One region of the Shewanella seohaensis genome, then DNA from elsewhere that is predicted to be linked to it. Evidence: predicted binding sites of a transcription regulator. Region 1 holds the regulator's gene; each other region holds the start of a gene.
What was found. Region 1 encodes LexA, which represses DNA repair genes until DNA is damaged. Its sites were predicted from a motif close to TACTGTATNNNNATACAGTA; they were not measured.

Region 1 (10,333 bases):
TTCGGGATGGATATCGTGGTCAGGAAATAGGGTTTGGGCATGGGAGATCTCATGGTCGTGGGTGGGCACTTTGATATGGCCGTAGCAACCGGGCCAATCAGGGCAGCCAAGTCCTGCGTCCGAGAGCCGAGTGTAAGCCCCCATTAAAATCACTAACAGGGTAAAGACTATGGTGACGCGTAGGAGCCAAGTCAGTTGCATTAGTCTACCCTCGATAGTTTCAATAACTTACGCAGATCCGCGACCAAGGCCTTACCCTGAGCTAAATGTGCCGCCTTGCCTTGCACTTGGGGGTAACGCAGCACGAGTGCGCCGAGTGGATCGACAATAATCAACTGCTGTTGGTCAAGCCATTGGCTTAGGCTTTGACTGGCGGGCTGAGTGTTGAAGTTAAAGCTGCTTAATGCACTTAAGTCACTGTCTGGATTCACAAGAATAAGCGGTTCGACACGAGCCTGATCTGGCCCTAAGGCGGTATGGCTCTGACGCAGGATATATAAGCGCTCGCGGCAAGCTTCATCGCACTTTGCGGGCAATAAATACAACAGTTGCCATTCCTTAGGCTGAGGATTGTTAAGGCCAAGACTGGTATAACTGGTTTCTGGGCTGATGAGCTCACCGTGGTTGGTGGAGCCGCCTTGATACCAATGCATGCTCAGCACTAACTTAGCGATGACCACAGGCGCGATAAAGGCCAGTAGCAATAACCCCAATGCGCGGTATTTGGCTGTTTGTTGGGAGTCCATATTTGCTCCTCTTATTGTCCCTAATGCTTTGTTTTATTGTGTTCTTTTAATAATTTTTAGGTATCTGTTACTCGGTCTTAGTCACTTCCTTATCGGCTTGATGCCGTTGTCGTGATTTTTTGAGGTATTTCATTGCTTGCCAACCCATCAGCCCCGCAAACACAGTTGCCATGGCAAACCATTGCAATGCATAACCCCAATGCTTTTGGGCCGAGAGCGGGAAAGGCTGCCAAGGGTGAGGCAAGGCCTGCGCGGGTTGTAATTGGGGCAAGGCATCGGGTTGTAACACCGCGGGCAGGGTAGGATGTCCTAACATTTGAGCCATCTCGGGTAGATTAAGATTTTGAAACCGAATCCGTTCACCTTGTTCCGTGGTGAAGGGTTCTGCCAATAAGTGATGGCTTAAGGGATTAATCTGTTTTTGATAGAGGCGGCCTGTAAGAGCCAGTTCACCGACTATGGGGCTGACTTCGGGCAAGGCATCTCGGTGGGGTTTAGCGGCGATAAAGCCGAGTTCGAGTAACAGCCAAGGTTGCTCGCGATGATTTGTATGATTTTCTGACGCTATTTGCAGTAATTGAAAGGCGAGATAACCCACTTGCCCTTGATAGACCTGATTGTCGAGTAACCAGATTTGTGGATTAACGGGGCTGGCTTGAACCTCAAGGCGATAGCCTGTAACGCTACCTTTAGCCAATTCAGCGATGAGCTGCTCAGGATTGAGTGCGGCAGCGGATTGTCTGGCCTCCATTTGTGCGAGTAGTTCGGTTTTTTCCGCAGCCCTATCCATTTGCCACAAACCCAGCTTGACCAAAATCACGAATACCACCACAGTCAATATCAGCAGTAACAACATTGCCCTATGCAGCCAAATATATCTTGGCAACCTCATTAATTTGGTCAGCAAAACATAAGGATAGCGTATGAACATCCCGTTCATTTTTAAGTGTGTTTTAGTACTGCTGTTACTGTTTATCATTTTTAACCTAGGCAGAGCCTTAATCATTATGGTTAAAGGTGACGATCAAACCGCTGATCACCCTGTGCCTATGAGTCGCTATTTGGGCCGGAGGGTGATGTTTTCTGTACTAGTGATCCTGCTCTTGCTGGTGGCTTTAGGGACTGGACTGCTTGGTCTCAATCCCACGCCTTAAGCTTTCAACATATTGTTTCGATGAATATTTAAAGCACATAAACAAAGATAAACAGGCAGAGCCAAACTACGTCGACAAAGTGCCAGTACCAACTGCCCGCTTGGAAGGCAAAATGCTTATCCGCACTAAAGTGGCCTTTTAACACTCTGAAAAACAAGACTAATAGAAAGATAGTGCCCAAGGTGACATGCATGCCGTGGAAACCCGTCAGCAGGAAAAAGGTGTTGCCATACACGCCCGAGGTGAGCGTTAGTCCCATCTCATGGTAGGCATGGCTATATTCCTCCGCCTGCAAAGCAAGGAAGCTAATCCCCAACAAAATCGTGAGCCCAAGCCAGAGGGTGATGGCCGAACGCTTACCTTTTTCTAAGCTGATATGGGCAAAATGCAACGTGACTGAGGAGGTTAGCAGCACTATGGTGTTGACTAGCGGTAGTCCATTCCATGGCATGGCTTCGGTTTTGGTGCCATCAGGCGTGGTGACGAGTGGCCAAACGGCTTCGAAGTGTGGCCACAGGACTTCGTGGGTCATGGCATTGTTGGATGCACCGCCGAGCCAAGGCACTGCGACCATGCGGGCGTAAAATAAGGCGCCGAAGAAGGCGGCAAAGAACATCACCTCGGAGAAGATAAACCAGCTCATGCCTTGGCGAAACGATCTATCCATTTGATGGGAATAGAGGCCTGTCATCGATTCTTTGATCACGGTTCTAAACCAACCAACCAGCATAAACAGGATGACGGCTATGCCTGCCAGAAGGATATAGCCGCCACCCGAAGTGCCAGATTTGAGTTGATGTACAAAATGTCCTGCCCCAAAGGCAATTAAAAACAAGCCGATAGCACCAATAATCGGCCAAGCACTCTGGGCGGGGACGTAGTAAGTCTCATGTTTAGTGGTCATTTTGCAGCTCCTTGCTCTATGGCAGACGCTAACTGCTTGTCGGTAATGTCGTAGAGGGTGTAAGAGAGGGTTAAGGTGTGGATAGACTCGGGTAATTGAGGATCCACGAAGAAGATCAACGGCAGCTCGGCGCGACTCGCGGCGGCTAAGTGTTGTTGGTTAAAACAAAAACATTCGGTTTTATTGAAATAAGCCGCGCCTTGTCCGGGCGAAATAGAGGGAATCGCCTGGCCCACGATCGCTCTGTTAGAGACATTTTGCGCCAGAAATGCCGTGTGAATAAGTTCTCCTGGATGCACTTCGAGCCGTTTCGTTTGTGGCTCAAATTTCCAGGGCATGCCCGTCTGCACCTGCGAGATAAACTCCACCGTTACCACCCGGTTCTTGTCCACAGTGATCGCTTGATAACTGCTGGCAGTATTAGAGGTTTTGCCATTAATCCCCAGTTTTTCGCACAACACATCGTAGAGCGGCACTAAGGCGAACCCAAAGCCAAACATCCCAAGGCAGCCCAGCACCAGCAGGCTGATGAGCTTACGGTTGGACTTGATGTTGGGCTGATGGGGTTGGCCTTGCATGTTATTTCACCTCGGGTGGAGTGGTGAAAGAGTGGTAGGGGGCAGGGCTGGGTAGGGTCCACTCTAAGCCTTCGCTGCCTTCCCAAGGTTTGGCGGGCGCCTTTTCACCGCCCCGAATGCACTTAATCACCAGCACGAGGAAAATCAGCTGAGAAAGACCAAAGGCAAAACCCCCAATCGACACGATTTGGTTTACATCGGCAAATTGAATCGAGTAATCGGGGATACGCCTTGGCATACCCGCAAGACCTAAGAAATGCATCGGGAAAAACAACACGTTGACCGAAATCACCGAGCACCAAAAATGCCACTGGCCGAGCTTTTCGCTGTACATATGGCCGGTCCATTTTGGCAACCAGTAATAGGCCGCCGCCATGATGGAGAAAATCGCACCGGTGACTAACACATAGTGAAAGTGAGCCACCACAAAGTAAGTATCGTGGTATTGGAAGTCGGCTGGCGTGATGGCGAGCATCAGGCCAGAGAAGCCGCCAATAGTGAACAGGATAATAAAGGCCACCGCGAACAACATTGGGGTTTCAAAACTCAATGAGCCGCGCCACATGGTCGCTACCCAGTTAAACACTTTTACCCCAGTAGGCACAGCAATCAGCATAGTGCAGTACATAAAAAACAACTCAGCAAACACAGGCATACCGGTGGTGAACATATGGTGCGCCCACACGAGGAAGGACAAAATCGCAATACTCGCCGTGGCATACACCATGGATGAATAGCCGAATAATGGTTTACGGCTGAAAGCTGGAACTATGGCGGAGATAATGCCGAAGGAAGGCAGAATCATGATGTAGACTTCGGGGTGACCGAAGAACCAGAAGATATGCTGGAACATCACAGGATCACCACCACCTGCAGCCTCGAAGAAGCTAGTACCGAAAAACTTATCGGTTAACACCATAGTAACGGCGCCCGCGAGTACGGGCATCACGGCGATCAGCAAGAAGGCGGTAATCAGCCAAGTCCAGACAAACAACGGTAACTTCATCCAGGTCATGCCGGGAGCGCGTAGGTTGACTATGGTGACGATCACGTTGATGGCGCCCATGATCGAACTTATCCCCATGATATGAATAGAGAAAACAAATAATGCTGTGCTGTCAGGGCTATAAGTGGTCGAGAGTGGTGCGTAGAAGGTCCAACCGAAATTAGGGCCGCCGCCTTCCATAAACAGTGAGCTCAGTAAAATAGTAAAGGCGAAGGGCAGGATCCAAAAACTCCAGTTGTTCATCCGAGGAAGTGCCATATCTGGCGCACCAATCATCATCGGGATCAGCCAGTTAGCCAGCCCTGTAAAGGCCGGCATCACGGCGCCGAATACCATGATTAACCCATGAACTGTGGTCATCTGGTTAAAGAAGTTAGGCTCAACGAGTTGTAATCCGGGCTGAAAGAGTTCGGCGCGGATCACCATGGCCATCGCACCACCGGTTAAAAACATAATGAAACTAAACCATAGGTACAGGGTGCCAATGTCCTTGTGGTTAGTGGTGAGTAACCAGCGCATGATGCCTTTAGGTGCACCGTGATGGTGTTCATCATGGGCGGCAATTTGATCTTGAGTCAGTGTGCTCATCTTAATCCCCTACTGTCCATGGCGAGCAATATCAGCGGGTTGCACTGTATCGCCAGTATTGTTGCCCCATGCATTGCGCTCATAGGTAATGATGGCGGCAAGCTGTTGTGGCGTGAGTTGTGTGCCAAATGCCTGCATCGCCGTGCCCGGTTTACCGTGCATCACAATGTCGATGTGATTGGCGACTGGACCCGTAGCAATAGCGCTGCCAGCAAGGGCGGGGAAGGCAGGTGGCATACCTGCACCCGTTAGCTGGTGGCAGGCGGCGCAAATCGTGGCATAGGTCTTTTCCCCTTCGGCCATCAGTTCATCATGGCTAAGCGTAGGAAGAGTCGCGGGGTCGACACTGGCGGCGGGTTCTGTCGCAGGCTTTGGCGCATCGGTGGTTGCTGGGGGCGGAGTCGTTGCTACTGGTTCGCTATTGGTGCCACCGGATTTATGGGCATCAACGTCTTTGGCTTGCACCGCATCCCCCGTGTTATTGCCCCACGCATTACGCTCATAGGTAATCACTGCAGCAATCTCTTGGGTCGTTAATTGTTTGCCAAAGGCTTGCATGGCCGTACCTGCTTTACCATTGAGCACGATTTCAAGATGGCCACTTAATGGTCCGGTCGCAATGGGGCTGCCTTTGAGGTGCGGGAATACCCCCTGTAGCCCTTCACCATTTGGTTGGTGACAGGCCGCGCAGTGACCGAGGTAAACTTGCTCACCCTGAGCCATCAGCTCTTCTTTAGTCAGTGTTTGCGATAACGCGGCTTGTGCGGCTTGCGCTGTGGCATTGGCGGCTTGTTTTTGTTCTACAACCCAAGCATCGAACTCGGCTTCGGGCAATGCCTGTACCACTATCGGCATAAAGCCATGGTCTTTACCGCAAAGCTCGGCACATTGGCCACGGTAAATGCCGGGTTTGTCGATACGGGTCCATGCCTCGTTAATAAAACCTGGATTAGCGTCTTTTTTAACCGCAAAGGCGGGCATCCACCATGAGTGAATGACATCCTCTGAGGTCATCAAGAAGCGGATTTTACGATTGATGGGTAATACTAGGGGTTTATCTACCTCGAGTAAGTAGTGCTCACCCTTGGCTTCACTACCTTCGATTTGAGGTCTTGGTGTTGCTAGAATGCTGTAAAAATCAATATCTTGATCGAAGTAGCTATAATGCCATTTCCATTGAGAACCTGTTACTTTTACCGTGAGATCGGCATTGCTGGGATCTTCCATGGCAATCAGAGTTTTCGTGGCGGGAATCGCCATTAAGATCAGAATGACAAAAGGAATAATCGTCCACGCGATTTCGACTTTTGTGCTCTCATGGAAGTGAGACGCGACCGCGCCCTTGGATTTTCTGTGGTTGATCATGGCATAAATCATAACGCCAAAAACCACTAGGCCTATTGCGCAGCAGATATACAGAATCGTCATGTGTAAGTGATAAACCTTGCCACTGATTTCTGTTACGCCGGGGGTCATGTTGAACCGCATGTCCGCTGCGGCCAACGGTGGGGCGAATAGCACCACGAGTAAACAATACAACCATTGCTTCACAAGACTTCTCCTCTGCCAATTGCGAATAGCAACTACAAAGAAGAGCAACACAGTAAGTCTCAACTCTATGCAAACTCTTCAGTTCCCAAAAAAGCTTCTCTGACTTCAACGTGCGTTGGCGGCTTACTTTTGATTAAGTATTGTTACTGCTGGTATTAGCCACACTGGCACATACTGCTGAATAAACCCATTATTCTCGATTTTTGTGGGCAAGAGATATTCGATAAATCGTCGATATTTTTTGCCTAAACGGGCGATATATTATGCTCGCCTGAATCAAACATACTTGCTGTTTAAAAATTGATCAAGATCACTTCTTTTTCTAATTGTCTGAAAAATTGCCAAAAAAAAGCCCCACATTCACAGGTGAGGCGGCTTTCAAGGCTAAATACGCAGTGCAAAAATTTTAATGAACAGAGCTAAAAAAACTACCTTGGGCAAAGTGAGCTGGTTGCTTGAGTGTCGCGTCTGTAGGTGAGTGATTTACGACACCTTCGAGCACGATTCCCATGGCGCGGGCGCTCTTGGCCACAATTTGCAAACGACGATTGTCGCGGGCATCGAGTGAGTGGATCCAAGTAATTACTGCGCTGGAAGTGCCACTGGTTAACGCTTTTTCCATGGCCCAAAGTGTTTCGACTTCATCTTTCGCATGGACTAAGAGTACACGATCCATACGCACGCCAGCGTTGGCCAGTAACTGCTTGTAGCCGATACTGGGTGGATTGATGAGCACGACCCAGCGGCCTTGTTGGCTCAGTTGTGCCAATTGCTTACTAAGCTGCATTAGCTCTTGGCGCCCTTGGCTCTCGGTGGGCATAGTAATGATAGGCGTATGCTGCCAGTCTGTATCGGTTTCGCGTACCGCATCAAGCCATAAACCGGGGTGACGCGGGGCATTACCTAGTAGTTTGTTCATAGCCAATCTCCATTGCGGATCACCCCTACGGCGAGCCCTTCAATTGTTAGACTTTGGAAACTTAAATCGACTTTAATCGGGGAGTAATCTTCATTTTCAGCATGTAGATAAACAAGATTCCCTTTCTTTTCAAAGCGTTTAACTGTTACATCATCATCAACGCGAGCAACAACTACTTGGCCATTGCGCGCTTGCTGTACTTTATGAACGGCGAGCAGATCTCCCTCGAGGATACCGATGTTCTTCATACTGTCGCCTCTGACGCGCAGCAAGAAATCGGCGGCTGGGTGGAACATGCTGGGGTCGACTTGGTAATACTGTTCGACATGCTCTTGGGCGAGGATAGGTTCGCCCGCAGCCACTTGACCAATCAGTGGTAAGCCAGATTCGCTGTTATCTTCTTCCTCAACTGGGAGGCGGATCCCGCGGGAAGTGCCAGGCATGATCTCGATGCAGCCTTTTTTTGCCAATGCCTTAAGGTGTTCCTCGGCGGCATTTGCACTTTTAAAACCCAAACGGGTGGCGATTTCGGCCCGGGTGGGTGGCATGCCAGTCTCGGCAATATTACGTTTAATCAGCTCTAAAATTTCGGCTTGGCGTGGCGTCAACGGTCTCATGTTCTTTCCTGTTTTTCTATACAGTTACTGTTAGTATATACAGTATTATTCGTAGTGCAAGTATTAACCACTTTTTAACGCGATTGGAGAGTATTAGCGAATATTCCCTAGAATCTGGTATTCTATGGGGCTAATGAACGTACTTACATTGCATAAGAATAATGCCTAAACAAGACTCTCTTTGGTTGAAATCATTACGCTGGATCCAAAAACACTTAGTGCACACTATTGTTGTGCCGCAGGATCCTTTTGCCGATCTGAATCTGGACGCGTCCAGACCGCTTGCTTATGTAATGAAAACAGAATCCCTGAGTGATATTGCTGCGTTAAGCGAGATCACCACTAAGCTGGGTTTGCCAAGCCCCTACGAGCCGCTTGTGGTAAATGGCGTTGTCGCGCCCCGCGTCGTTTGCCTCGAAGGCCGTAAGCCTTTGTTTGGCGAGCGTGCCAGTAATGAGCCATTCCTAGAATGTTTTATGCGCCTGTTGGCCGTCCATAAGGAAAAGCCAGAGTTAGATATTCAGCTGGTGCCTGTGAGTCTGTATTGGGGCCGTACTCCGGGTAAAGAAGACGACACCATGAAGGCGGCTGTGCTTGAGCGCGAGAATCCAACTTGGTTACGTAAGTGCTTGATGATCCTCTTTTTGGGCCGTCACAACTTTGTGCAGTTTTCGAATGCGGTATCGCTGCGTTACATGGCCGACGAACACGGCACCGATATGGGGATTGCCCATAAACTGGCGCGGGTGGCCAGAGTGCATTTCCGCCGCCAACGTAAAGTGATGACAGGGCCTGTGCTGCCGAATCGTCAGGCAATGTTCCACTCCCTGCTGAAATCCGAATCCTTACGCAAGGCGATTCAGGAAGAGGCGGCGAGTAAGAAGATTTCTGAAACCCAAGCCCGTGAAACTGCAATTGAATATCTTGATGAAATTGCAGCGAATTATTCCGACAGCCTAGTGCGTATTGCCGAGCGTTTCTTAACTTGGTTATGGAACAAGCTCTACAGCGGTATCAATATCAAAGGTGCCGAGCAAATCCGTCAACTGCACCATGATGGTCACGAAATTGTTTATGTACCTTGCCATCGCAGCCATATGGATTACCTGCTGTTATCCTACATTCTGTATTACCAAGGCATGGTGCCACCGCATATTGCGGCGGGGATTAACCTAAACTTCTGGCCTGCGGGGCCGCTATTCCGCCGTGGCGGCGCTTTCTTTATTCGCCGTAGTTTTAACGGCAATAAACTCTATACTGCCGTGTTCCGTGAATACCTCGATCAGCTGTTTGCTAAGGGATATTCGGTTGAGTATTTCTCTGAGGGTGGCCGTTCTCGCACCGGTCGTCTATTGGCGCCGAAAACGGGCATGATCGCCATGACGATCAACAGTGTGCTGCGTGGTATCGAACGCCCTGTCACCTTAGTGCCTGTGTATTTAGGCTACGATCACGTGATGGAAGTGGCGACTTATCATAAAGAGCTGAGCGGTAAGAAAAAACAGAAAGAATCTGTATGGCAAGTCTTTGGTGCTATTCGTAAATTAGGTAATTTTGGCCAAGGTTATGTCAACTTTGGTGAGCCGATTACACTGCAAAACTTCTTGAATGAAACTGCGCCTAACTGGCGAACTGAAGTGGCCGACGATCCCGAGCAAAAACCGACTTGGTTAACCCCAGCGGTCAACGTGTTAGCGAATCGTGTAATGACCCGCATTAACGATGCTGCCGCGGCCAGTTCTATCACCTTGACCAGCTTAGTGCTGTTGGCGTCGGAGCAAAATGCCCTAGAGCGTTGCTTGCTCGAGCGTCAGTTAGATTTGTACCTGACACTGCTTAAGCGTGTGCCTTACACTTCGTTTACGTCGGTGGCCGAAGGTGATGGCAAGCACTTAGTGCAACAAGGATTAGAGCTGAATAAGTTCTCCATCAATGCCGATCCTCTGGGTGAGATAGTATCTATTGACGCGAATCAAGCGATTTCAATGACTTACTATCGTAACAATATCATCCACTTATTTATCATCCCGTCGTTGATTGCCAGCTGCTTAACCAACAATAAGCAGATTTCACGAGCCCATATTCTAGGGATTGTGAGTGACTTCTATCCGCTACTGAAGGCGGAGTTATTCATGGGTATCAAGGACCTCCCAAGTTATGTGAATCAAGTGCTGGATCTGTTTATTGAGCAGGGGCTGGTGCAGGAAAGCGATACGCTGTCGGTGGTGACCGAGCACACCAGTCAAATGTTGTTGCTGGCCGGAAGCGTT
Region 2 (10,333 bases), on a different contig from region 1:
AACTCGTCCACTAAGGCCATGCGCACTAAGTCGCTCACAGTGACTTCTACGGGCAGGGTACAGCAGGTTGCATGGCAGCTATCACACAAGCCTTTGCGATATTTTTGCCAAGTGGACAAATCATCGATATTGAAAATCGACACTGCACTTGCCGTATTTTTGCCCCGTTTTGACACGCCAGAACCTAGAGTTAGAAATTAAAGGGCGGCAATTATAGCAGGCCAAAAGCAGAAATAAATCGGCGCCGCGCCATGCTCAAGACAAGCAGTGATGCCGTGCCTCAATTATCAGTCACTTATGGTTCGAATCAATCACCACGGTATTGCGCCCCTGATCTTTAGCGCGATACAGACAAATATCGGTACGGCGCAGCACCTCCGACAACGTTAAGCTATCCTGGCTCTCCTTAGGAAAATACACCCCACCAATACTGAGGGTGATCTTGCCCTTTGGGGAGCTTCGATGAGGGATCTCCAAGGCGGCCACCTGGTAGCAGAGCTGGTTGGCTATCGCCTCCAATTGAATTGGTGAAATCTGTTGCAGAACAATCGCGAACTCCTCACCACCAATACGGGCAAGCAAACTCTCCTGTGGCAAGATATCGCTCTGAGTTAACGCCTGCGCCACTCGCTTAAGCGCCGCATCGCCCTCGAGGTGGCCGTAGGTATCGTTGTAGCTCTTGAAGTAATCGACATCCAACATGAGCAGGCCGAACGGAGTGTTTTGCTGGAGCAAGGTTTCTAGGGTTTGAGTGAAGGGGCGGCGGTTGCTTAATCCGGTTAACTCATCGGTGTCGGCCATCACCCGCAGCTGAGCATTCACCGACACTAAAGCCTGTTGCAGGCTGAGCATCTGTCGCTCTTTTTCCTCACGCAGTAATAATTCGTTCAGTGCCGCGGCAAATTGAGTCAGCATTACCTTCTTTTGCACGTTCCAGTTTAATGGACGACTGACCATAGAAAACGAGAGTAACCCCAAGAGTTGATTGCTATTTTTAATCGCATAGGCGGCAATTGAACAGATGCCGACCGAGCACAAGGCTTGATATTCCTTTGGCGATTCATTCGCCAGTTCAGCAACTGATTCAATGACTAAGGTCGACTCTGAGGTAAATTTTTGTGCCAGCACAGCCACACTGTCGATGGAAATATCTTGGACCTTGCCCGCCTGCAACTCGCAGCTCCAAAAACTCCGATAACGGGCGTGCTGCTGGGTAAATTCAATAATGCTCACCCGTTCAACATCAAATAGGCAACCAATGCGGCCACAGACATCGGCCAAGTATTCATCTAATAGAGAGGTGTCTGTCGTTAAAAATTGCAATGACATCTCGGCTAACAGCTGGTTTGCCTTGGATTGCCAATTGAGTTCTTGAGTCCGCTCATCGACCAGCTTCGCTAACTGGTTTTGCTGTTGTTGCAGCGCCCGTTGCTGGCGTTTATTGATTGCCAAATCGTTGCGGATGCGTTGATACATGGCCTGTAGTGACTGGGCGACATGGCCAATCTCATCGGGGCTTTGCATCACACTCATGGGCACATTGAGCTTAGGGAGGGAGTGCAGGTTAATTTGATTGGCAAACCGCTCCAGTGCCGAGAGGCGATTGGTGACTAGCAAGCGCACCAAAGAGAGGATCAAGTAAATCATCAACAGCGTTTTCAGCCCGTTGCCTAATACTATGATGATCAATTGCTGCCACAACTCGTAATAGAGCGTGTCCGTATCTAAACCGACCGTCAGCATGCCAATCTGCTGATCTTGATAGTTAATGGGATAGAGAAACAGGGTTTGCCGACGATTATCCAAATGAATCGACTTACCCAGTTGCATGGCAACGCCATCGATACTCTCTAAATTAACGCTCGCCACCATGGGCATCATCCCAAGGCCAGACAGCAAATCCGATAACAAACTATGGTCAACATCCCACAGCGACTTAGCCACGCTGGGTAAGATGGATTCGGAGTATTCACGAATATCCGCCGTGGTTTTATCTATGCTCTCCTGATAGTTCCATATCAACTGTACCAACATAGTTAGGACAGCAAAAAACGAACTCACCCCAATAATAGTGAGCGTCATTCTATGACTGATGGAATGATTACGATGCTTCATGGATACCTATTTATGATTGTGGCAACTTATCCAAAATCTGTGTCTTAAAAATCCCCGCCCAATCCCTAGCGACTAACAGTCGATAAAACTCCGAATCTGGATTAAGGACACTAAAAAGTTGTATGTCCGCATCGGGATAATATTGCGAAGTTTCTTGATAATGCCTCAGCTGCACTAACCCCAATGCGCCCGCTAAAAAGTGCCCTCCGCCCAATGTGCTGATCTGCTGTGATTGGCGAAGCTGTAAAATCTCTGCGGAGGTATTCACTGAACTCACCAACACATCACGCCCGGGCTGAAGTCCTTTTTCCCGCAAGGCTTTTAGTACTCCAATAGCCATATTATCGCTGGCCGTCCAAATCAGATTTAAATCGGGATAGCGGGAAAGCAAAGTTAAGGTTTGCCCATAGGCAATATCTTGGCTCCACTGGCCATAGACGGTTTGAGTCACAGTGGCATTGTGCTGCATAAAAAAGTAGTCATTGGCGCCTTGGGTGCGCAGCACTGAGGCAGGCGTCGACTTATCGCCCGAAATTAATAAAACCTTCGCGTTTTCATCCTTTAAACCACTTAATAGGATTTTGGCCGTTTCGGCGCCAATCGCGTAATTATCGGGAATAATGGCTGGTAATAAATAGGTTTTCCAATGTGGATCCGTTAATAAGGTTTCTCGCTCGGCCACTGAAATATCATTCAATATCAGCTGCACATATATGGGATAGTGGTAGAGCAACTGCAACATTTTTATTGCTGACTGCTTCTCATTTACCAAAATAATATGGCTAGGGATGGATGAGGTAGAGCTTAATAATACCTCTAATTGGTTAATCATTTTAAAATGATTACGGTCTGAATGGGTTATTTGTAAATTAATATCGAGTTGAGTGGCAGCCACTTGCATTAATTTATCGACATCACCCCAAAAGCTATCCGTTGCGGCGCCGGGGTTAAAAAAAGCCACTTCTAATTTGGCCCATGCAGGCGATGCGGAACACAGCAGGCCTATAAATAAACAACTCAAATACCATAGACGCAAAAGCGAGTTCTCCTCGACGGTGTTTCCCCAAATGTGTTCCGTCACTGGAGGTCACTTTATTATTTCGATTCACAACCTTGTTACCGCATAATTACCAAAGCATGTCGCTGGTAACCAATTATTTGATTAAACCACAAAATAATAAAAAGTGAACTTGGTAACTAAGAATATTTATTTTTGCCTAAGTTCAGCGCAACCAATTATAGGATATTCATTTTAATTTTAATAAGATAACTTAAATGTTAACGGCTAAGTTCATTCTTTTGGTGTAACGCCTCTCCGCCAGTTAACCCATCGCCATTTATCCTTTGGCCAGCGCCAAGCCCAAGATTGCCTTACGCTTATACTCTGTTAGTATATGTATAAATTCACAGTGATTGAGCGCTAACGACTTGCAGCAATTGGATCTTGTTCCGATCACCGACCTCAAAGGCGTCGCCAAAAGGGTGGCGGAAAAACTCGCCAAGCTCGGCATCACAACAGTACAAGATCTGCTGTTTCACTTACCCCTGCGCTACGAAGACCGCACTCAAATTTATCCTATTGCCGCCTTAATGCCGGGAAATTACGGCACCATTGAAGCCGAAATCCAGTCGACGCAAATCATTCAAGGCCGTAAACGCATGCTGGTGTGCAATGTGCGGGATAATACCGGCAGCATGAGCCTACGCTTCTTTAACTTTTCGATGGCGCAACGCAATGCGATGCAAAATGGCTTAATGATCCGCGCCTACGGTGAAATTCGCCGTGGTAATCATCAGGCAGAAATCGTCCATCCCGAGTACAAAATTGTGTATCCCGGTGAAGACATTCATTTAAGCGATACCCTTACGCCGATTTATCCCACGACGGAAGGACTCAAGCAGGCGAGTTGGATCAAGCTCACCGAGCAAGCCCTCGAATTATTAGAAGACGGCGGTTTGACCGAGTTATTACCCACCAATTTGCAGCCCAACAGCATGAGCCTGAAACAAGCACTGCAAACTCTGCATCGCCCCCACGCTGGAATATCACAATTTGACTTAGAGCTCGGCCAGCATCCGGCGCAGCAACGGCTGGTGCAGGAAGAACTGCTCGCCCATAACCTCAGCATGCTCCGACTCAGGCAGCGCAGCAATCTCGACGCCGCCGTGACCATGCACGCCAGCGGCCAGCTATTGAATCCCTTTCTCGCCTCATTGCCCTTTAAACCGACGGGCGCCCAGCAACGGGTCGTCGCCGAGATTGGTAAAGATTTAGAGCAACCGCACCCCATGATGCGTTTAGTTCAAGGTGATGTGGGTTCGGGTAAAACCTTAGTCGCCGCCCTCGCCGCCCTGCAAGCCATCGAAAATGGTTACCAAGTGGCCATGATGGCGCCTACCGAATTACTCGCTGAGCAGCATGCGGCTAACTTTGCCGCCTGGTTTGAACCCTTGGGATTAAAAGTCGGATGGCTGGCGGGCAAACTTAAAGGCAAGGCGCGGGCGCAATCCTTAGCCGATATTGAATCGGGCGCGGCGCAAATGGTGATAGGTACCCACGCCATCTTCCAGCAACAGGTAACCTTTAACAAACTAGCCTTGATCATCATTGACGAGCAGCACAGGTTCGGGGTTCACCAACGGATGGGGCTGAGGGAAAAAGGCATTAACCAAGGCTTTCATCCCCACCAGTTGATTATGACGGCAACGCCGATCCCACGCACCTTAGCCATGACGGCCTACGCCGATTTGGACACCTCGATTATCGATGAGTTGCCGCCCGGCCGCACGCCCGTGACCACAGTCGCCATTCCCGATTCGCGCCGCAATGAAGTGCTCGAGCGCGTCCGCAACAGCGTAGTCACGGATAAACGCCAAGCCTATTGGGTCTGTACTCTGATTGAAGAATCCGAAGTGCTCGAGTGCCAAGCGGCTGAAGATACCGCCGAAGAGCTGCGCCAAGCGCTGCCGGAACTGAGCATAGGTTTAGTCCACGGCCGGATGAAAAGTGCTGAAAAGCAAAAAATTATGGCCGATTTCAAGGCGGGAAGCATACATCTCTTAGTGGCAACCACAGTGATTGAAGTCGGCGTCGACGTCCCCAACTCCAGCTTGATGATTATCGAAAACCCCGAGCGACTGGGCCTTGCACAGTTGCACCAGCTGCGGGGCCGCGTAGGGCGCGGTGCCGTGGCGAGCCATTGTGTGTTACTCTACAAGGCGCCATTGAGCCAAACCGCGAGCCAGCGGTTAAATGTGCTCAGGCAAAGTAATGATGGTTTTGTGATTGCACAGAAAGACTTAGAGATCCGTGGGCCGGGCGAAGTACTGGGCACTAAGCAAACGGGACTGGCCGAGCTGAAAATCGCCGACCTTGTCCGCGATCAGGCGCTTATCCCACATATCCAAAAACTGGCGAGCCATGTGATGTCACAGGCCCCAGAATCGGTCGATGCCATTATTCATCGCTGGCTTGGACACAGGCAACAATACGTTCAGGCCTAAACCTTAAGCTAACCCCTTCAAGGTAAAATAAATTCAGCCTGTTCAGCTCACCACTATGGACAAGCGCGTGGAAACTTGCACAATGAACCTGCCACCGACAACTCGTTGGCACTTGCACTTTAAATGTTAGCTGCATGTATTCACCCCGTTACCTTGACACTTAAGCGAAGGATGTAAAATGCAAGTTAATCAAGATGATAGAATTACACCTCAAGAAACCTCTTCAAGCAGTAATCGCTTTGCTTTGATTGCGATTGTGCTCGTCGTGCTGCTCTCTGCAGGAGGTTATTATTACTACACTAAAGATGACTCACCCAAGCTCATCCCCAATGCGCCGATAGTGCTGCCTGAGCCGCCTTCATCTGAACCTATGACGCTCGAGACAAGCACAGAGCCTGAAACTGCGCCGGTGGAAAATGAAGCACCAGCGGTGACCACGCCGGAAACCGAAACCACAGTCACGCCAACCGAGCCTGCGATGCCTGAAGAAGTCGTCCCTAGCCTGCCCGAGAGCGATGCCTTTGTGCATCAAAAAGCGCTAGCGATCATCAATAACAACGTGGTCGGTTCCTCTTTAGTGAACCAAGATTTGGCCCGTCAGTTTGTGGTGTTTGTGGACAACTTGGCCCAAGGCGATCTCGCCCGCAAAGTCAGCCCAGTCAAAGGCCCAGAAAAGCTGTTCACTGTGTCTGAAATCACTAGCAAAGTGTATTTAAATCCAGAGAGTTACCACAGATACGATGCCTACGCGACTGTACTTGCCAGCATGGATGAAGCAAGCTTAATGCACACTTACAAACAGCTCACACCGCTGTTTGATGAGGCCTTTGCCGAGTTAGGTTACAGTAACGCCAAGTTCAATGACAGAATGCTGCAAGCCATTAAGATCATGCTCGCCGCCCCTATCATCGAAGAGCCTATCGAGCTGAGTTCAATCAGCGTGAACTACCGCTTTGTGGATCCTAATTTAGAGGCCTTGCCGAGCGCGCAAAAACTGATGATCCGCATGGGGCCTGAAAACACCCGTAAAGTCAAAGCGGCGCTGCGTAAATTGGAAAACCAACTCGCCCAATAATGCTCCAAGCTTGTCTAAAAAGGCGCCTAGTGCGCCTTTTTTGTATCTTAAAAATACTACCTATAGACTTGTTCAACTCAGGTTCAGTCCAAGGTTTTATCCTCTATCCTCCCAATACCTCAGCTGCAACGAATGTTACTCTTGGGTGATAAATTCGAACTTGATTGCATTTTGTTAACCATCACAATGCAAATGGCTTCATTAAAACTAAGGACTTAGTGTAGAATAAGCCACTCAATAAACGGGGGAATTGTGCTCGTCAATCCAGCGAGAAAATAGCGATAAGCCAATCAATTCATTAAAATTTTCGCTTAGTTAGGGATAACTAAGACAGCTGTAAATAGTGTCGAGGCAAAGTAGTGCAACTCAGATTCAGCATCCTTTCTTGGGGCGCATGGGCGCCAAAGTATCCACAGCGTGATGACTGGCAAACTTGGTGCAAGCACTCGGCTGACACAAGCAAAGAAAATGACCTCGAGGGGATTTCCCCTGCACTTTCCCAAGTTCCCGCCATGCAGCGCAGACGTTTTAGCCGTTTAACCAAGATGATGCTGGATGTCAGCTTCCAATGTGAGGCCGCGCCTAACTGTCGCTCGATATTTGCTTCTCGCCACGGCGAGCTGCACCGCACCATTGGCCTGCTCGAAGATATTATTGAAAAACAACCGCTTTCCCCCTTAGGTTTTAGTCAGTCGGTGCATAACACTGGCAGTGGTATTTTTGGCATTTTAACCAATAACACCGCCCCTTCGACCTCGATTGCCGCGGGCACAGAAACCCTTTCCCAAGCCATGGTAGAAGCGTTCGCCCAGCTGCACCAATCGCCTGAGCCACTGTTGTTGGTGTTTGGCGACGATCCCGTCCCGCCAGTCTATGATGAATTTACCCAAGAGTTTGAGTTGCCCTTAGCCCTAGGATTGACCCTAGCGCCCGCAGATGAGAGTGCAACCGTCACCCTCACCCTAAGCCAACTGACAGCCGAGCAGCAACAAAACGCCACGCCGCTATCCTATGGCATGTTGATTCATGCGCTGGCAACCTCACAGAATATTGACGGCTGCTTGTCACACTGGCACTGGAGCCTAACGCATGCCTAATCCAGTGCCACACAATGCCGAATTTAATGTCGCTTATACGCTGCCCGAAAAACGCCGCGCGGGAATCAACTATATTCCCCGTTGGTTCGGCGGCGTCAGTTGCTACATCGCCTTTGGTCTCGGTGGACTGTTAAGCTCGTTAACCATATTGCCGTTACTGCGTTTTTGGCCGGGCACGCCCGAGGCGCGGATTATCCGCGTGCAAAAAGCCGTGCACACTATGTTTAAAGGCTTTGTGGCCATGTTGACTTGGGCGGGAGTTATCCGAGTCAGCACCCATAATGCCGAGCTGCTGCGAAATGCCAAGGGCGTGATAGTGATTGCCAATCACCCGAGTCTGGTCGATGTGGTGGTTTTAATCAGCTTGATGCCCAATGCGGGCTGTATCGTTAAACAGGGCCTGTGGCGCAATCCCTTCTTACGTGGCGTCGTCTCCTGCGCGGGATATATCCCCAATCGCGGCGCCGAACTCATGCTCGAAGATTGCCGCGAAGTCCTCGCCCGCGGCACGAATCTGATTATCTTTCCCGAAGGCACACGCACAGTATTTGGTGCAAGCATTAACGAATTTGCCCGCGGTGCTGCCAATATTGCTATTCGCACCCAAGCCGATATTTTACCTGTGGTTTTGCGCACTAATGTGCGTGGTTTGACAAAGGAACAACCTTGGTATGAGATCCCAAGGCAAACCATGGGAATGGCCGTCGAAATCGGCAACACAATTTCTCACCAAGGCTACCAAGCCCCTTTGGGTGAGCATGCGAAAATGGCTCGGCAATTAACCCGAGACCTTGAACAATACTATCAACAACAACTCGAAAATAATTATGACTTTACATAACGAAATTAAACAGTTGATCATCGACTGCCTCGACTTAGAAGACGTCAGTATTGATGATATCGATACAGATGCACCGCTATTTGGTGAGGGACTTGGACTCGACTCAATCGACGCGCTCGAGCTGGGTTTAGCCATCAAGAAAAAATTTGATGTAAAAATCGAAGCCAACTCGGATAGCACTAAGGCGCATTTTTACAGCGTCGCCAGCCTAGCTAACTTCATCGAATCACAACGTCCGTAGGAGAGGAAGATGCAAAACCGCGAACAAATCCTCGCTATGTTGACCACGATTTTGGTGGATGAGTTTGAAATCGATGCCGATGCGATTACGCCAGAGGCGAATCTCTATCAAGAGTTAGATCTCGATAGCATCGATGCCGTCGACTTAGTAATTAAGCTACAGCAACTCACGGGCAAAAAAATTCAGCCCGACGAGTTTAAATCTGTGCGCACAGTCAACGATGTCGTTAACGCCATCGAAGGCCTAGTTAAAGACTAATGCGTGTCCTGCTACAAGTACTAACCGCACTCGCGCTGATTGCTTATCCAGTCGCCGTGTATTTAGGACTGAATTATCTGCCAGCAGGCACAATAGCCCTAGTGCTATGCCTCTTGTTGGTAGTGCGTTTAATGCTGCAAAAGCAAAAGGTTAAAACCTTAGTTTTGCCTTTGCTTGTGGGGATTGCGCTCACAGCGGGCAGTTTTGTCGCCAAACGCAGCGACTGGCTCTTGTATTACCCCGTGGTGATAAACCTCACCATGTTAGCCCTGTTTAGCTACTCGCTATACCAAGGCCCGAGCATGATTGAACGGCTCGCACGGCTCAAAGAGCCCGACTTGCCGGATGAAGCCATAGGTTATCTTAAAAAAGTCACCCTACTTTGGTGTGGCTTATTTATCCTAAACGGCACTGTGGCGGCCTATACCGCCGCGTTTACCAGCCTAGCAACTTGGACCTTGTATAACGGTTTGATTGCATACGTACTCATGGGACTGCTCCTCGGTGGGGAATGGTTATATCGCAGCTTTTGGTTGAAGAAGACATGACACAACTACTCAAAAACTGGTTAACCCAAGGGCCATTCGCCCAACAACTGATCAGCTTTAATCACCATGACATAGTCACAGGTGCCCTGTTTACCAATCAGGTTGCGCATTTCTACGAGCAGCTGCGCCAAGCGCCTGAACAAAAATGGTTACTGGCGAGTGATACCAGCGATCTGTTTGCCGTGGGTTTATGTGCCGCACTCTTGGCGGGCAAGGAAATTATTCTGCCGCCCAACACCCAAACCGGCACCCTGAGTGAACTGACCCATCAGTTTGAAGGCATATTGTCAGACAAGCCCCTGTGCGAGAGTCACGCCTTTATCCTGCTGAATAAAGAGCTGAGTCTGCCCACCAAACCTTGGCCAGAGAGCGACAACTTTGGTGAACTAGTGCTCTTTACCTCGGGCAGCAGTGGCGAGCCCAAGGCGATTCGCAAGAGCCTAAGGCAGCTCGATGCCGAAGTGACAGTGCTCGAGCACACCTTCGCCGAGCATTTACCCCATTGCAGTGTGGTCTCGACCGTTTCCCATCAGCATATCTACGGCTTGTTGTTTAAGATCCTCTGGCCATTAGCCGCCAGTCGCCCTTTTTTAAGCGAGCAGATCGAATACCCAGAAACCTTAAGCTACTACACCGCACTGTTGCCGAATTTGT
Region 3 (10,333 bases), on a different contig from region 1:
TTGCGGCCAAACGTGCAAAAAGCCTTCTGGCGTAGTGGCTTTTTCGGCGCCATCAAACAGTTGGCTTAAGGATTCAAATTGCACCGCATCGCCATAGGTTTGCTGTAAATATTCGCACACGCCTTGGTTTTCGTGCCGATTAAGGGTGCAAGTGGAATACACCAAACTGCCACCCGGTTTTAACGCCAAAAATGCAGATTCGATTAACGCTTTTTGGGTTTCGCTAATTTCGATCACCTCATCGAGGGACCAAGATTTTAACGCGTCCGCATCTTTACGGACTGTGCCTTCACCGCCGCAGGGGGCATCAATCAATACCGCATCAAAACTTTCATACAGATACTCGCCAAATACCCGTCCATCGAAGTGAGTCAGGGCGCAGTGACAGGCCCCCATGCGCAGCACATTGGCATGGAGCACTTTGACGCGGCTAGCGGAATATTCATTGGCGACTAATAAGCCTTGATTATTCATTAACGCTGCCATTTGCGTGGTTTTAGAGCCGGGCGCCGAAGCTAAATCTAATACACATTGCCAATTCGCATTCGGGGTAAATAGCGCAGTGGGGGGCAACATGGAGCTGGCTTCTTGGATATAGAACAATCCCTGAATATGCTCTAGGGCGTTGCCGAGCTGCTCTTCTTCATCGTAGCTTATCCAGAAACCATCCTCACACCAGGGAATGGGTTCAAAGGTCCATCCCTTAGGCTGCATTAATTGCTTAAAGTCTTCACTGCTGATCTTTAAGGTGTTGACGCGAATCGAGCGGCGTAGTGGTCTCGAACAGGCTGCGATAAAGTCATCCATTGAGAGATGGGCAGGCAGTTCTTGGGCAATAGTATTGATAAAATTTTGATTTAATTGAACCATAACGGGATTAGGCAGTGTATCAACTGCGGCAAGTATATCATAATCCCTTACTGGGCTGGGATTTTCTCCCTTGGCTTTTGCCATCAAAAACCGGTTATCACAGCAACATAAAGAAAAAGCATGGATAAAAATAAGGAAGCGGCAGAGTGCTAAATCGGGTGTGGTTAGTGTTTTTCCTCACATCGCTGCTGGCGATGGCGGTACAGCTTTTTAATGGGCATATTGAGGTGCTTGCCAACGCGGTAGAGGCCATGTTTGCCAGCGCTAAACTCGCTGCTGAAATCGCCCTAGGCTTAGTGGGCGTTTTGTCCCTGTGGATGGGATTAATGCGAATTGGTGAAAAGGCAGGCGTTGTTGGGGCGATTGCCTTTGTGTTTGAGCCGCTGCTGCGCCGATTAATGCCCGAAGTGCCCAAGGGGCACCCCGCATTTGGCAGTATGACGATGAACTTAACGGCCAACGTGTTTGGGTTGGATAATGCCGCCACGCCATTGGGGCTAAAGGCAATGCAGGATTTGCAGAGTCTTAATCCGGTCAAAACTGTCGCAACCAATGCACAAATTCTATTTTTAGTGCTCAATACCTCCTCGGTGACCTTAGTTCCTGTCACGGTATTTTTGTACCGTGCCCAGCAGGGCGCCGCTGCACCTGCAGACATTTTTTTACCGATTCTGCTCGCCACGTCTGCCTCAACCTTAGCGGGGCTTTTGATCGTCGCTGTTGTGCAGCGGCTTTCACTGCTCAATGCCGTGGTCCTCGGATATGGCGCGGTGCTGCTGTCGGCATTAGTCGCCAGTGGTTTTTATTTGATGACCTTAACGGCAGACGCGATTGGCACAGTGTCGACTGCCTTGGGCAACGGGATATTGCTACTGTTAGTCTTCAGTTTTGTGCTGGTGGCGGGCATGCGAAAAGTGGCGATTTATGATGAGTTTATCGAAGGCGCTAAGGCGGGGTTTAACCAATCGATTCAACTGATCCCGTACCTGTTAGCTATGCTGCTGGCGATTGGCTTACTCAGGGCATCGGGTGCGTTGGATTACCTGCTGCAACTGATTGCGAGTGGCGTGAGTCTTTTCGGGTTTGATACCCGTTTTGTCGATGCAATGCCAACCGCATTAATGAAGCCTTTTAGCGGGTCAGGCGCGCGGGCCATGATGCTCGAAACTATGACGCACCACGGTGTGGACTCCTTTGCGGGGCGCTTGGCAGCGATTTTCCAAGGGAGTACTGAAACGACTTTTTATGTGCTGGCCGTTTACTTTGGCTCTGTTGGGATCCGTCACGGGCGTCATGCGCTCGCCTGTGGTTTAACGGCTGATTTTGCAGGGATCTGCGCCGCGATTGCGGTCTGTTATTGGTTCTATGGCTAAGAATATGATGGCGAAAGGCTGATTGAGAGCGATGCAAACAGTCGCTTTAGCGGATAAAAATCAGGCGCATTAGAGTTTATCTAATGCGCCTGATTGTTAAATGATACTAAGCTTGCGGGACTGATTATCACGCAAACACACGGATTATAACTTAATCAGTGCACCATTACTTGCAATCTTGAATTCTATATTTTCTTTGAAATCAACCACCTTTGCAGGAAGATTTCCCCCACTATCAATGACCAACTCCATTAATGTGGAAGAAATATAATAATTAAGATCTTCTTTCTTAAAGAAGGTTTTAGCGACTAACTTGGGCTCGCCTGAATCATGCCGGATTACCGCCAAATGAGAAGCTGAATGGCGCTTAAACCCGGGAGGAATATAGATACTTCCTTGCTCACAATACTCTTGGATTAATTTTGAGTACTTTCCTTTCATGACTCACCTAAAGTTAAAACAGTTCCTTCACTAATGTTCCGTAATACAGGCCCTGAATGAAGGCCTTAGCAAAATGGATTTGCTACTGGGCTGGAGCCCATTCCTGCCATTCGCTCTGGGCTTTGTGCTGCAATGGGATCACTGTGCCTTGGTTTAAGCGATTACCTGCTTGCGTCGTTTCCTTAGTAGCGACATTAATGCCACCCGCTAATAGGGTTTCGAGCGAACCGGCTTCAATTTGTGCACCAGAGAAAATCCCCACGTCTACTTTAATGCCCGAAGCGTCCCAAAACTGACTGCTCTGATTCACTAAGTGACTGTACTGCGGCTCAATATGCGCTTGCATTAGCACACTGTTGCCTTGAGACGACAGGCTATAACCATCGATTTGGCCGACTTTAATGCCACGGAAGAAGATAGGCGTACCGACTTTCATTGAGCCTAGGTTGCTATCTTCTAAGGTAAATTTAAGTGCATCTTCGGCTACGTTGGCATAGCTGCTCTCAACCAATTTGGCCTGGAATTGACTCGCCTTTTGGTTGCTCTTACCCGGTAACACACCAATATAAGGCCCAGTGATTAAGGTTTCTGGCGCTTTGATCCCCGCTAAGGAGATTTGCGCATCAACCATATGGTACTCAGTATCACTGCGGCTGAAGTGCTCGGCATAGTCGCCATAGAGATAGGCGGTGGCCGTGAGGGTGGTTAAGTCGGCATTGAGCTTAACTTGCGTCACTTCACCCACCTGATGACCTTGATAACGAATGGCGGCCTTGGCAGCCAATTTCGCCGAGGCGGGTAAGGTGAGTTTGATGGCTTGAGCCTGCGCTAAGGCGAGCTGTTTACTTTCATATAGTTTAAGTGTTGCATTAGGCTCACTCGTTGAACTATCCAACAAACCTAAGCTGATGCTGCCCTTTAACGCACCCTGAAGTGGCGCGACGGCGACATCAATACCCGCAAGACTGGCACTGACATCCACGGCACTATTGCGCCAAAACACTTTAGGTTTTTGCACTAAGGGTTGGAACTGCTTATCGATAGCGATTTTAATCGCAAAGTCTTCGGTTTTACTCTGCCAGTTGACCGACTCCACACTGCCGATTTGCATTTTTTTATAGTAAATCGGTGAGCCTTGGCTGACATCTGCGCCATCTACGCTGGTGAGGGTAAAGTACAGACGTTGTTGCCGAGCAAAAAACTGTTTTGCTTCATCCATTGAGCTAAAGAGTGACAGGCGAGTATTCGCCGCAAGCGGGGTGTCGCTGGTTCCTGGGATAAGACTTACAGCCCCTTTGGTGAGGGTCGCCATATCGCGGGTTTTCACCGACACCCCATCGAGTGAGGCATCGATACTCAGCGCCGACTCGGGGATAAAATAGCTATCACTGCGAACTAAGCTAGCAAACTCAGGCTGCAGCTCGAGTTGATATTCAACGGCCGACAGATCTTTAGTTAATTTCACCGCCAGCACCTGACCGATAGGTAGCTGCTTATAACGCACTTCAGCACCTGCGGTGAGGCCCATGTTTTCTGTGGAGGTGATAGTGAGCTGACGTTTTTTGGCCTTCAATAGATCGGGCGCCGATTCTTGCAGGGCAAAACTGCTTGGCAGCGCCGTATTGGCATTGGTACCGGGTAAGAAGTTAATTACGCTTCCCGTGAGTAAACGCTCGGGGTTTTTGATCCCAGAGAGCGAAATATCGGCGCCTTCAAGCCAAAACAGCCCGTCACTGGTTAACAGGTTGGCGTATTCAGGCTCAAATTTTGCCACCGCAGTCACGCCGGTTGCCGTGAGTTGTTTGCTCTGCAGAGTGCCAATGGTGATGCCGCGATACATAATGCGAGTGCCTTTATCAATCGCATTGCCATCGGTCATGGTCAGGCTCACTTCAATTCCGCCAAGGGCGCTGGTTTCGGAATCGTAGAGGGCAAAACTGTCACCATTTTGTGCCGCAGGCGCTTTATCATCGGAGCTGAAACTCACGCCGCCCGCCAGAATGGAAGCTAAGCTCTCAGTGTTGACTTTAATGCCCGCTAAACTGGCGTCGACTTTTACGCCGGAAACGTTCCAAAAGTGAGAGTTTTTCTTCACTAAACGCGCATATTGCTCTTGGATAAAGGCGCTGATAATGACTCTGGCATTGCCATCTAAACGATAGCTAACTACGCTGCCGACGGGGATCTGACGAAAGAACACTGGCGAACCCACGTCTAACGAGCCGAGCTTATCGGCCGTCAGTTCGATCATTACCCCTTCTGAGCCCACCTGCATCGGTGGCGGTTGACGCTCAGCCTCGAAGAAGGTGGCGGTATTGCCTTTACCGGGTTGAATTGCGATATAGTTACCCGAAAACAGCGCATCTAAGCCTTCAACACCCGTAATGCTGGCTTTTGGGGTGACTAACCAAAAGAGGGTTTCTTTATTTAAGAAAGGCTTAGCGCGATAGTCCATCATGACTTTGACGTTTACGCCCTTAAGATCCTCGTCGATACCAATGTCTTTTACCTTACCGACAGTAAGACCTTGGTATTTGACTAGGGTTTTGCCCACATCGATCCCCGTGGCACTGGGGAAGTGGATCTGAATTTCAATGCCCGATTCTTTGATGCTCTTAATGCCCAGCCATGCGCCGAGTGCGAGCGCCACTATCGGGAGCAGCCAAATCGGCGAAAAGAGTTTTTTCTTCACAACTTTTGGCGATTCAATTTGTGTCATCTTGAGGTTCCAATCGATCCCAGAGTAAACGAGTGTCTAAAACTTTTGCGGCAAGTTGAGTCAGTAAAATCACCAATGCAAACGCCGTGGCCGCAGGTGCAGGCTTTGCATCGAGTAATTGCCCCATATTGACGAGGGCAACCGTCAAGGAGATCACAAACAAATCGAGCATTGACCAGCGGCCAATCCACTCAATCACATGAAATCCCACCATGAGTTTCTTTTTCGAAATCGGCAGATTAAAACTGATGGCACAGAGGTAAGTGGCCAAACCGATAATTTTCACCCAAGGCACTAAAATACTGGCAATAAATACAATAATGGCGATGGGCAACATATCCGAATGCACCAAATGGATAATCCCCGAAAAAATCGTATCGTGGCGCACTTGCCCTTGATTGGTGAGCATTGTAATAGGGTAGAGGTTGGCGGGAACCAACAAAATGGCGGCGGTGATCAGCAGCGCCCAACTTTTTTGTAAGCTGCTGTGATCACGGACATGGAGTTCGGCCTCGCAGCGGCTGCAGTGACTATTCTCACTGTTATTGAGCTGCCGGCACACTCGGCACAGGCACAGGCCTAAGTCTTTTCCCTGTTGCTGCATCTTAGTGTCGCTCCTGCATGAGAAGACTCCACATATGCTCAATATCGTATTCACGCTGCAAAAACAGAGTGACTACAAAAAGCATGGTGAAGCAGAAGGTGCCCATACCGAAGTAAATATCCGAGAAATCAGATAACTGAAATGATGACACCAAAAAGCTAATCACATAAATCTCCAGCATGGTGAGCTGGGATAGCAGCCCTTGCAGCTTTAATAACTGTTTGAGGCTGCGACGCCAAAATGGACTGCCAAGTCCCCATTTGACGATCAAAATCTGGCTGAGGATCGACAGAATCAATAATCCTGGGCCAATCACGGCGGCGGCGAGCACGGCTAATCCCACGACCCAATAACCTTGGTCGAATACCGCAAAGGCGCCCTGAAACACTGTAGTAGTACGAATGCTGCCCAAAAAGTGGATTTCGAGTACCGGAAAAAAATTGGCGGGAAAATAGAACACCAGCGCGGTAATACACAGCGCTAACATGCCGTTTACCGAGCAGTATGGTGTGTCATAAAGTGCGGTGCTGCAGCGCGGGCATAACGCCCTAACACCCGTAGGTAAGGCGCGCTTTCGAACGGCTAAGTCGCAGGAACGACAGAGGATTACAGAGTTTTCTGCTGTATTTTCATGCATATAAAAATATTAAATTAGCCCCAAAGCCATTGAGAGAGCAAATAATCCGCAATAAAACCATATTACAGGGTGAGATAGCACATTGCTTGACCCATCTCGACAACGAAAAGCGTACTCATAATACCAGAATAATCAGAACACTTGCATCACTAGTTCACTTTATGTCATCCTGATTACTGTATATAAAAACAGTGCGAGGGCAGTCATGGCAGTTATTACACAGTTTGTCGTGGTAAGAGAAGGGGTGGAGAAGATGACATTTACATCGAAAAAGGAGGCTGACGCCTACGATAAGATGCTCGACATCGCCGATAACCTCATTCCATTTATTCAAAAAGCGCAGCTCGGAATTGATGAAACCGTGAGCGAACAGCTCGCATTCTATTTTGCTAACAATAAAGATGAGCTGACAAACTTGCTTAAAGGCGTGGTTCAAGTTAATAGTACGCCATCAAAACAAAATGCAGCGAAAAAAGCGCCTAAGAAGGACGACGCTGCCGAATAATTTTTTAGGAAGTCTATGAAACCGCAATTTTATGAGTCACTGAATCGTCAAGCGCTGGCCTTACTCGAGGGCGAGGATGATTTAGTGGCTGCCATGGCTAACTTTTCTGCTTTGCTAAACGATAACTTAACCGAACTGAACTGGGTGGGTTTTTACGTGATGCGTGGCGAACAGCTGGTGTTGGGTCCTTTCCAAGGCAAAGTGGCCTGTACCCGTATTCCAATGGGTAAGGGCGTGTGCGGTACCGCCGCACAAACCAATCAGACGCAGCGCGTCGCCGATGTGCATCAATTTGATGGTCATATCGCCTGCGATTCGGCCAGTAATTCTGAAATTGTTATCCCAGTCCGCGCCGATGGTAAGGTTGTGGCCGTGCTGGATATCGATAGTCCTATTTTTGACCGCTTCGATGAAGAAGACCAAAAGGGCTTGGAATTATTGGTAAAAAGCTTCGAAAACTGCCTATTTGCTTAATTTGCGTACAATAACGCATAATTCATAGTCGCAATCGGTGGCGTGCGCCTTATAATAGCGCATGCACTGATAAGGCTTATTTTGAGTACTGCCGAAATAAGCCTGATAGGTTCAGCCGTGAAAAATTGTTAACTTATATTTTTTAACTTTAGTTAACTCGGCGAGAATGCTAATTTGTACTTTGGCTCATATGTGAGCTTAACCAAGATAAACGACTCGTAAGAAGCTGATTTTTATCACCTCGGATTCGATGTCCCTTTTTAACTGTGGAAGTAATGATGGAATCAACAGATAAGTTGACCGACACCAACGCAATTTTGGCGTATTTGTATGAAACATTTCCTTTGTGCTTTATTGCTGAAGGTGAAACTAAGCCATTAAAAATCGGATTGTTTCAAGATTTGGCTGAAAGGTTGGCTGATGATTCTAAAGTCAGTAAAACTCAACTGCGAGTTGCCTTAAGACGCTACACCAGCAGCTGGCGCTACCTGAAATCGGTAAAAGCCGGTGCACAACGTGTGGATCTTGATGGTCAGCCATGCGGTGAGTTAGAGCAAGAGCATATCGATCATGCTCAAGCGATGTTGAAAGAAAGCCAAGATAAAGCAAAAGCTAAGCGTGCAGCTCAAGCACCAAAAGCCGCGCCTGCGGGTAAAGCCCCTGCGAAGAAAGCCCCTAAGAAAGTTGCCGTGCCAGCACGTAAGACTGAGCGCCCAGCAAAAGCAGCACCTAAGGCGGAGCCTGCTGTTAACTTAGTTCAAGCGCAATTGACCGATTTAGCGAAGAAGCAACGTGTCAATGTTAAGTTAGGGATGACGCCAGTAGCCGGCGTGATCACCGACATTAACAAAGAGGACATTCATGTTCAGCTAGATAGCGGCTTAACGGTAAAAGTGAAAGCGGAACATATCCTGCTGTAATCATTTAATCAAACGGAGTAACTTGTTGATGCGAAAACTCACTTTGGCTACATCCATTGCCACTGTTTTTGCCGGATTCTCGGCTTGGGCTGTCCCCCCTACGATTCAAATCAGCGAGTTACCCACTCTCAAGCAGGAAGCGCAGCATAAAGTGGCGAGTAAGCGAGTGACGGATTTATACACTCGTTCCCACTATCATAGATTTGGATTAGATGATGCGTTTTCTGCTCAGATTTTTGACCGCTACCTGCAGCAACTCGACTACCGTCGTAATGTGCTGACGCAAGCCGATGTCGATAGCTTCAAACCTTACGTTAATCAGTTTGACGATATGCTGAGCTCGGGTGAACTCGAGCCTGCTTATAAGATGTTTGATTTGGTTCAGAAACGTCGCTACGAAGGTTTTGTATACGCACTCTCTCTGCTCGACAAAGAGATGGACTTTACCGTTCCGGGTGATGCCTACGAATACGATAGGGAAGATGTTGCTTGGCCAAAAGATCAAGCCGAAATCAACGAGTTATGGCGTCAACGTGTTAAATACGATGCGCTGAATCTGAAACTCACTGGCAAGAAATGGCCTGAAATCGTTGATATTCTGCAAAAGCGTTATAACAACGCCATCAAGCGTCTGACTCAGACCAATAGCGAAGATGTGTTCCAAGCGGTGATGAATGCGTTCTCCCGTAGCATCGAGCCACATACTAGCTATTTATCGCCCCGTAATGCTGAACGTTTCCAAATGGAAATGAACTTAAGCCTCGAGGGGATTGGTGCGCAGTTACAGCTTGAAGACGATTACACTGTCATCAAGAGTTTGATTGCAGGCGGTCCTGCGGCCAGCAGTGAAAAACTGTCGCCTGAAGATAAAATCGTCGGTGTAGGCCAAGAAGGCGGTGAGATTGTTGATGTGATCGGCTGGCGATTAGACGATGTGGTCGACCTGATCAAAGGGCCTAAGGGCAGTAAAGTCGTATTACAGATTTTACCTAAGAAGGGTGGCTCTAACGCTAAGCCGTTTAATCTGACCTTAGTGCGCGACAAAATCCGTTTAGAAGACCGTGCCGCAACCTCAAAGATCATCGAGCCGAAAGACGGTGAATACGCCAACCGTAAAGTGGGTGTGATTCAAATTCCTGGTTTCTATATGAATTTATCCCAGGACGTTGAAAAAGAATTGGTGAAGTTAAACGAAGCCAAGGTTGAAGGCGTCGTCATCGACTTACGTGGTAATGGCGGCGGTGCGTTGACCGAAGCCGTGTTACTGACGGGACTCTTTATCGATATGGGCCCTGTGGTGCAAGTGCGTGACGCCGATGGTCGAGTGTCTGCCCACCGTGATAACGATGGCAAGACGACCTACGCTGGCCCGTTAACCATTATGGTTGACCGTTACAGTGCATCAGCTTCGGAAATTTTTGCCGCCGCGTTACAAGATTACGACCGTGCGCTGATTGTTGGTGAGTCAAGCTTTGGTAAAGGCACTGTGCAGCAGCATAAGAGCCTTGGTCGAATCTACGACATGTACGAGAAGCCGATTGGCCACGTGCAGTACACGATCCAGAAGTTCTACCGTATCAACGGTGGCAGCACTCAGCTCAAAGGCGTAACCCCGAACATTGCTTACCCAAGTGCGTTAGAGCCGGGTGAATACGGTGAGGCGGAAGAGAAGAATGCTTTACCTTGGGACAAAGTGCCAATGGCGCAATACGGCACCCTAAACGACATCACCCCTGAGTTGGTGGCGAGTTTAGATAAAAAGCACCTTGCCCGTATTCAGAACAATGTTG

Region 2: the regulator LexA is predicted to act here: its motif matches at 3,508-3,527, upstream of recG (ATP-dependent DNA helicase RecG).
Region 3: the regulator LexA is predicted to act here: its motif matches at 6,819-6,838, upstream of L2713_RS15765 (YebG family protein).

Annotation. Positions count from the first base shown of each region.
Region 1 is NZ_JAKILE010000007.1:94,397-104,729, reverse strand. It holds gene L2713_RS10010 (COX15/CtaA family protein) at 1-201, opposite strand, end outside; gene L2713_RS10005 (redox-active disulfide-containing membrane protein) at 201-746, opposite strand; gene L2713_RS10000 (SURF1 family protein) at 814-1,725, opposite strand; gene L2713_RS09995 (DUF2909 family protein) at 1,670-1,900, shown strand; gene L2713_RS09990 (cytochrome c oxidase subunit 3) at 1,929-2,804, opposite strand; gene L2713_RS09985 (cytochrome c oxidase assembly protein) at 2,801-3,382, opposite strand; gene ctaD (cytochrome c oxidase subunit I) at 3,384-4,976, opposite strand; gene coxB (cytochrome c oxidase subunit II) at 4,986-6,527, opposite strand; gene L2713_RS09970 (cell division inhibitor SulA) at 6,934-7,446, opposite strand; gene lexA (transcriptional repressor LexA) at 7,443-8,063, opposite strand; gene plsB (glycerol-3-phosphate 1-O-acyltransferase PlsB) at 8,225-10,333, shown strand, end outside.
Region 2 is NZ_JAKILE010000013.1:39,346-49,678, forward strand. It holds gene L2713_RS15000 (YkgJ family cysteine cluster protein) at 1-176, opposite strand, end outside; gene L2713_RS15005 (sensor domain-containing diguanylate cyclase) at 292-2,115, opposite strand; gene L2713_RS15010 (ABC transporter substrate-binding protein) at 2,126-3,151, opposite strand; gene recG (ATP-dependent DNA helicase RecG) at 3,544-5,619, shown strand; gene L2713_RS15020 (DUF3014 domain-containing protein) at 5,798-6,694, shown strand; gene L2713_RS15025 (beta-ketoacyl synthase chain length factor) at 7,054-7,791, shown strand; gene L2713_RS15030 (lysophospholipid acyltransferase family protein) at 7,784-8,632, shown strand; gene L2713_RS15035 (phosphopantetheine-binding protein) at 8,619-8,873, shown strand; gene L2713_RS15040 (acyl carrier protein) at 8,883-9,131, shown strand; gene L2713_RS15045 (COG4648 family protein) at 9,131-9,679, shown strand; gene L2713_RS15050 (AMP-binding protein) at 9,676-10,333, shown strand, end outside.
Region 3 is NZ_JAKILE010000014.1:26,724-37,056, forward strand. It holds gene rsmF (16S rRNA (cytosine(1407)-C(5))-methyltransferase RsmF) at 1-870, opposite strand, end outside; gene L2713_RS15740 (nucleoside recognition domain-containing protein) at 1,017-2,243, shown strand; gene L2713_RS15745 (hypothetical protein) at 2,388-2,684, opposite strand; gene L2713_RS15750 (PqiB family protein) at 2,767-5,403, opposite strand; gene L2713_RS15755 (paraquat-inducible protein A) at 5,390-6,007, opposite strand; gene L2713_RS15760 (paraquat-inducible protein A) at 6,009-6,644, opposite strand; gene L2713_RS15765 (YebG family protein) at 6,850-7,149, shown strand; gene L2713_RS15770 (GAF domain-containing protein) at 7,165-7,623, shown strand; gene proQ (RNA chaperone ProQ) at 7,902-8,543, shown strand; gene prc (carboxy terminal-processing peptidase) at 8,572-10,333, shown strand, end outside.